Regions from separate parts of the Mesorhizobium sp. CA13 genome, predicted to be linked through region 1. Evidence: predicted binding sites of a transcription regulator. Region 1 holds the regulator's gene; the other holds the start of a gene.

Evidence for each region. The regulator LexA, encoded in region 1, represses DNA repair genes until DNA is damaged. The targets are predictions, from matches to a motif close to TGTTCNNNNTGTGTTCNG.
Region 2: the regulator LexA is predicted to act here: its motif matches at 2,126-2,143, upstream of LB566_RS17260 (helicase-related protein).

What each region holds. Positions count from the first base shown of each region.
Region 1 is NZ_JAIUHS010000004.1:257,052-260,473, reverse strand. Features, by position in the region: gene LB566_RS12690 (ComEC/Rec2 family competence protein) at 1-1,798, shown strand, start outside; gene lexA (transcriptional repressor LexA) at 1,792-2,532, opposite strand; gene LB566_RS12680 (TetR/AcrR family transcriptional regulator) at 2,998-3,422, shown strand, end outside.
Region 2 is NZ_JAIUHS010000006.1:310,317-313,738, forward strand. Features, by position in the region: gene LB566_RS17260 (helicase-related protein) at 1-1,958, opposite strand, end outside; gene phbB (acetoacetyl-CoA reductase) at 2,672-3,397, opposite strand.

The DNA.
Region 1 (3,422 bases):
GCGCAAGGTACCGGCTGAGGTGACGGCCGGCTCGCTCGTGACCGGCTATGCCAAGCTGTTGCCGCCGACCGGGCCGGTGCGGCCGGACAGCTACGACTTTTCCTTCGACAGCTACTTCGCCGGCATCGGTGCCAGCGGGTTCTTTCTCGGCAATCCCAAGATCGTCTCGGCCGATGACAGGCCGCTGTGGGCCGCTCTTTCAGCCGCCATCGAGAGTGCTCGTGAAAGCATTGCCGACCATATCAGGGACAGCATCGGCGGCGCCGAGGGCGAGATCGCCGCGGCGCTGATCGTGGGCGTGCGCGCCGGGATTCCCGACGAAATCAACGAAGCGATGCGACGCACCGGCATCTACCACATCATCTCAATTTCCGGGCTGCACATGGCGCTGGTCGCCGGCACCGTCATGGGGCTGCTGCGTGGTGGCTTCGCGCTGTTCCCGAACTTTTCCTCCCGCCGGCCGGTCAAGAAATACGCGGCCGCGGCGGCACTTTTCTCGATCGCCGCCTATCTCGTCATTTCGGGCGTCGTCGTTGCCGCCGAACGCAGCTTCATCATGCTGGCGGTGATGCTGATCGCCGTCCTGTTCGATCGGGCGGCACTCACCATGCGCAATCTGGCTATTTCGGCGATCGCCGTCATCGTAGTGTCGCCGCACGAGGTGGTAGGGCCGAGCTTCCAAATGTCGTTCGCCGCCACCGCGGCCCTGGTCGGCGCCTATGCCGGCTGGTCGGATCGCAAAGCCGACAAAGCGCGGACCCCGCCGCCGCAACGGACCTGGCCCGGCTTCCTGACGCGAAAATTGCTGCTGGCGACAGGTGGGCTGGCGATGACCTCGATCATCGCGGGAAGCGCCACGGCGCTTTTCGCCATCTGGCATTTCCAGCGCGTGTCGCCACTCAGCCTGTTCGCCAATCTTGCAGTCATGCCGATCGTTTCCGTCGTGATGTTCCTTGCGGTTGCCAGTGCGCTGCTGATGCCGTTCGGGTTCGATGGACCATCGCTTTATCTGATGGGCAAGGGACTGACCGCGATGATCGCCATATCCGGATGGATCTCGCAACGCTCGCCGGTCGACGCGGTCGGGTTGATTTCGCAGCAATCCGTTCTTCTGGTCGCGATCGCCCTGGTCATCGCGACGATGGCCACGACATGGCTGCGGCTGGCGGCACTTCCCTTCGCGCTCGCCGGCCTGTTGACCGTCGCGGATACGCGCACGCCGGACGTGCTGATTTCGGAGGATGCCCGCCTGGTGGCGCTGCCGATCGGCGGCGGCGAGCTCGCGATCAACCGGGCGCGCCCGAACGAATTCACGGTCGACAACTGGAAACGCGCGCTGAAATCCGAAACCATCGTTGGGCCGGAGCTGTTCGACAGCGGCGACCGACAGTTCGACATCTTCGATCCCGCGCAACTTCCCGCCGGAGCGCCTTTCTATTGCTTCACCGGCCTGTGCATGGCCCGGCATCCCTCCGGGGCGATCATCGCGCAGGTGGAGGATCGCAAGGATGCCTGGAGGGCCTGCGCCTATGCGGATCTGATAGTCATCGACGATCCCGGGGGCTACGACCCCTGCCACAATCCGCTGGTCCTCGTCATCACCAAGCGGCAGCTCGCTCGGAACGGAAGTGCCGCCGTCTTCTTCGACCAGCAATCGGCGACGGAACCGGCCCAGGTCAGCTTTGCCGTCGACAGGCCATATCGGCCCTGGCACGAACAGCGAAAATTCTCGCGCGAGGCACGGGGACTGCCTCCCTACCGCAAACCCGAAAAGCCCAACGCCGAACCCGCTCAGTAGCGCCTGATCAGTCCGACCAGCTTGCCTTGCACCTTGACCCTGTCCGGTCCGAAAATACGTGTTTCATAAGCCGGATTGGCGGCCTCGAGCGCAATCGAGGCGCCCTTGCGACGGAAGCGCTTCAGCGTCGCTTCCTCCTCGTCGACCAGGGCCACGACAATCTCGCCGGGACTTGCGGTGTCGGCGTTGCGGATGATGACCGTATCGCCGTCGAAGATGCCGGCCTCGATCATCGAATCGCCCTTGACCTCCAGCGCATAATGCTCGCCGCCCATGATCATGTCCGGCGGCACCGAGATGGAATGCGTCTGATGCTGGATAGCGTCGATCGGCACGCCGGCCGCGATACGGCCCATGACCGGGATCGAAACCGCTGAAACCACGTCGTCGTCATTGCCAGCGGCGGGCAGGCGCGAGGGCGCCGCCGGCTTGATCTGCCTGTTAAGGCCGCCCTGTCCGAGGCTGCCCTGGATGACGCTCGGGGAGAACTTCTTTGCCGCGTTAAGACCCGGCGCGATCGAATCCGGCAGGCGCAGCACCTCCAGCGCGCGGGCCCGGTTCGGCAGGCGGCGAATGAAGCCGCGCTCCTCCAACGCCGTGATCAGCCGATGAATTCCCGACTTAGAGGCGAGGTCCAGCGCTTCCTTCATCTCGTCGAAGGACGGCGGAATGCCGCTTTCCTTCAGCCGTTCATGGATGAACATCAAGAGTTCATGTTGCTTGCGCGTGAGCATGGCGGCCCCCAAAGGCATTGCACGAAGGGTCTGGAATCAGAATCAGAAAACAAACCCAGAACAAACACTATCTGTTCCAGTTGTGTTCCGCAACCATTTAAAGTTTAATGAATTCGTTAAGGCGGCGGAAACGAAAGGCCCTCCCGCAGCCAGCATCCTGCCAGCGCCGTCTGTCGTCAATGCGCTCTCAGCCTCTTTGAAACTATTTTGGTTAATGGCCTGTGGCCCGGCCGATCTCCACTGTTGGTACAAGCCTGCAAACTGTGTGACCGGCAGGTGCCGGCTGCCTTTTGGGGCGGATCAAAATCTCCGCGGCTCGTGAACGAAACGAAACCAAAATGCCAACTTCCTGCCGGAAAGCGGCCAGGCATCACCGAATGCGACGGGCTGCGTTCGTTCGCTCCTTGCTTCCGGCTCGCTTGACTAAACCGTATAACAATGTACGGTTTTCGAAGAGGGACACCAATGACCACGCCGAAGCAGGCCGCGCGACGTGAACGGATAGAGGAGGCCGCCTATGCGGTGCTCCGGGAAACCGGCTACAAAAGCGCCTCCCTGCTTGCCATCGCCAAGCGGGCATCGGCCTCGAACGAAACCCTCTACAACTGGTACGGCAACAAGCAGGTCCTGTTTCGATCCCTGATCGAAGCCAATGCGGGAGAAGCAAGGAAGCTGCTGGAGGACGCCCTTCGCCAGGCGCGCGATCCGCTCGAAACCCTGAACTTGCTCGGGCCAGTCCTGCTGACCCTTGTGACGGGCGACAAGGCGGTGGCGCTCAATCGCGCCGCAGCCGGCGACGTCAACGATACAGGCACGCTTGGCCAGTCGATCGCGCAATTCGGCCGCAATACCATAATGCCGCTTGTTGGCGACCTGCTTCGAACCGCAAG
Region 2 (3,422 bases), on a different contig from region 1:
TTGATAAGGCCGAAATTCTCGACCAACTGGAAGGCAATGCCGCGGCCGATGCCTGATAGCTGCTCGGCATTCTTCAAATCGGCCAGCGGCTTCAGCAGGGATTCGATCTGGAAATTGACGAAGCGCTCGGCGCGCGCGGCGACCTTGTCGCGCGCCGGGCCGGTCAGTTGCTCATCGGCCAAAAGCACCAGCCGCGGCTTCAGCGCGTCTTCGCCGGCAACCAGCGTGCCGATCGGCGCGCCGATCCAGCGCAGCGTGCCGTCGGAACCGAGCGCGATGTCGCCATTGGCGCAGGCGCCGAAGCGTTCGGCGCGTGCCTCGAACTCCGCCGCCAGCGCCTTCTGGGCGGCCGCGCGCACGGCCTTGGCGTCTTCGCCGCCAGCGCTCTGATCGGCGGTGAAACGGAATCCCTGCAACTCGCCGACATGGTGGCCTTCGACGAGGACGGTTCCGGTTGGGCTTATTTCGGCTTCAGGCATGGTATTTTCTCTAAGGCGCCGCATGAGGACGGAAGTCCTGCGGTCTACGAAGCGTTTCGTCAACCGCTCATGCAGCGCATCCGACAATCTGTCTTCGATTTCGCGCGTCTTTTCCTGCCAGTGTGCCTGATCGGCCAGCCAGCCGGGCCGGTTCGACACGAATGTCCAGGTGCGGATCTGGGCGATGCGATGCGACAGCGTATCGATATCGCCCTCGGTGGTATCGGCGCGGCGCACCTGCTCGGCCATGTAATTCTCGTCGACATGGCCGTGCCTGGCGAGATCCATGTAGATCGACGCAATGAGGTCGGCGTGCTGGGCCGGCGCAATCTTGCGGTAGTCGGGGAGCGCGCAGGCCTCCCACAGCAGCGCGACGCGCCTGGCATCGGTAGCCAACGCGCGGATGTCTTCGTCACGAGAGAGATGCTCAAGCGCCTGCGCATCGACTGCCGGCAGCGCACGGGTCAGGCCTTCCACCGGGGCGTTGGTCTCGATCGAGCGCTTCAGCGCGTCGAGGCTGGCGAAGTTGAAACGCGCTGTGCGCCATTGCAGCACCTTCACCGGGTCGAAGTCGTGGCTTTCGATCTTCTTGACCAGCTCCTCGTCCAGCGGGTCGACCTGGCCGGTGACGCCAAAGGTGCCGTCGCGCAGGTGCCGGCCGGCGCGCCCGGCGATCTGGCCAAGTTCGGCCGCCGTCAGGTTGCGATACTGGTAGCCGTCGAACTTGCGGTTCTGGGCGAAGGCGACATGGTCGAGATCGAGGTTAAGGCCCATGCCGATGGCATCGGTGGCGACGAGATAGTCGACGTCGCCTGACTGAAACAGCGCCACCTGGGCGTTGCGGGTGCGGGGCGAGAGCGCACCAAGCACGACGGCCGCACCGCCCTGCTGGCGACGGATCAGTTCGGCGATGGCATAAACCTCGTCGGCGGAGAAGGCGACGATCGCTGTGCGGCGGGGCAAGCGGGTCAGCTTCTTCGAACCGGCATAGGCCAGATGCGACAGCCGCGGCCGTGTCACCACCGAGACGCCCTTCAACAGGCGCTGCAAGATGCCGTGCATTGTGGCGGCGCCGAGCAGCAGCGTCTCCTGGCGGCCGCGCAGGTGCAGGATGCGGTCGGTGAAGATGTGGCCGCGCTCGAGGTCTCCGGCAAGCTGAACCTCATCGATGGCGACGAAGGCGGCGTCGGTCTCGCGCGGCATGGCTTCGACGGTGCAGACCGAATATTTGGCGCCTAGCGGCTGGATCTTCTCCTCGCCGGTGATGAGCGCCACCTTGTGGGCACCGACCTTTTCGCAGACGCGGGTATAGACCTCTCGCGCCAGCAGCCTGAGCGGCAGGCCGATGATGCCGCTTTCATGCGCCACCATGCGCTCGATGGCGAGGTGGGTCTTGCCTGTGTTGGTCGGCCCAAGCACGGCAGTCACGTCGCGACCCGACAGGATCAGCGGCTCGGTGGGTTTCGGACTGATGTTCATCGGCTCGGAAATAAGGCTTTCTGGCCTCTCATTGTCGGGAGCACGCCTCGGGTGGCGCGTATGACAGGCGACACATAGGGATTTCAGACGCGAAGCGAAAGCGGAATGTTCCGCCGTCGGTTCGAAGCCGCCTCCGTCAAACTTCGGTTCGGCTGCTGATTAAGGGTTGGAACGAGTCTGGAACGAATCGGCGACGAATCGCTGACTCGCCCGGATTCAGGTTTTGTTCACGGCTAGATGTGGAGTTTTGGCTGATGACCCTTACCACATGCTGAATCACGGAATTGGCCCGTTTCATGCTAAGGGAGAGTCGCCGTTAACTTTTGCCGGCAAAGCCGTTACACAGCCCCGCCTGCTTCATCCAAGCTTATGAAATTGTTGACCTTTCTTGAGAGGAATTAACGGTTTGACAGGCGATTCCGGCTGCTCTCGTTAACATTGCGGCCAAACATGGAACGAAAGGGCTACGAATCGGCGATGTCGGGATTTTCCCTGTTTGTTCACGACAAGATGTAGTGTTGTGCACAGGTTTTCCACCGACAATGCACAGCTTGTCCATGCAGTTTTGCACAATACTCGCTGGCCCATTAACCTTTGCGTGCCGGATTGGAACAGCAGACCGACAGCCATCATCGGACGGTGTCACGGACATGCGAAGCGGATGGCGAACGAGCCCTCCTTCAAATCGGTACCGGGAAGCCGGCAGTCCGGCCTCAGGCGAAGTACTGGCCGCCATTGGCGGTGATGGTCGATCCCGTGATGAAGCCGGCGTCCTCGGAGGCAAGGAAAACGACGCAACGCGCGATCTCCTCCGGCTCGCCGAGGCGCCCGACCGGGATTTGCGGGATGATGCGTTCGTTGAGCACCTTCTCGTCGATCGCCCGGACCATTTCGGTGGCGATATAGCCTGGGCAGATGATGTTGACGGTGATGCCCGCGCGGGCCCCTTCCTGGGCCAGGGCCTTCGAGAAACCGATGTCGCCGGCCTTGGCCGCGGAATAGTTGACCTGGCCGGCCTGGCCCTTCTGGCCGTTGATGGAGGAGATGGTGATGACACGGCCGAACTTGCGGTCGCGCATGCCGCTCCACAGCGGATGCGTCATGTTGAAAACGCCGGAGAGATTGGTGTCGATGACCTCCTTCCACTGCTCACGCGTCAGCTTGTGGAACATGGCGTCGCGCGTGATGCCGGCATTGTTGACCAGCACCGCGACCGGGCCGAGATCGGCCTCGACCTGCTTGATGCCCGCGGCGCAGGCGTCGTAGTCGGCGACCGACCATTTATAGGTCTTGATGCCGGTCGAGGCCGTGAACTTGCTCGCCGCCTCGTCATTGCCGGCGTAGTTGGCGGCAACCGAATAGCCGGCGTCCTTCAGCGCCATCGATATTGCCGCGCCGATGCCGCGCGATCCGCCCGTGACGATTGCAACCTTGGTCATGCGTTCCCTCCCTTTGGTCGGGAGA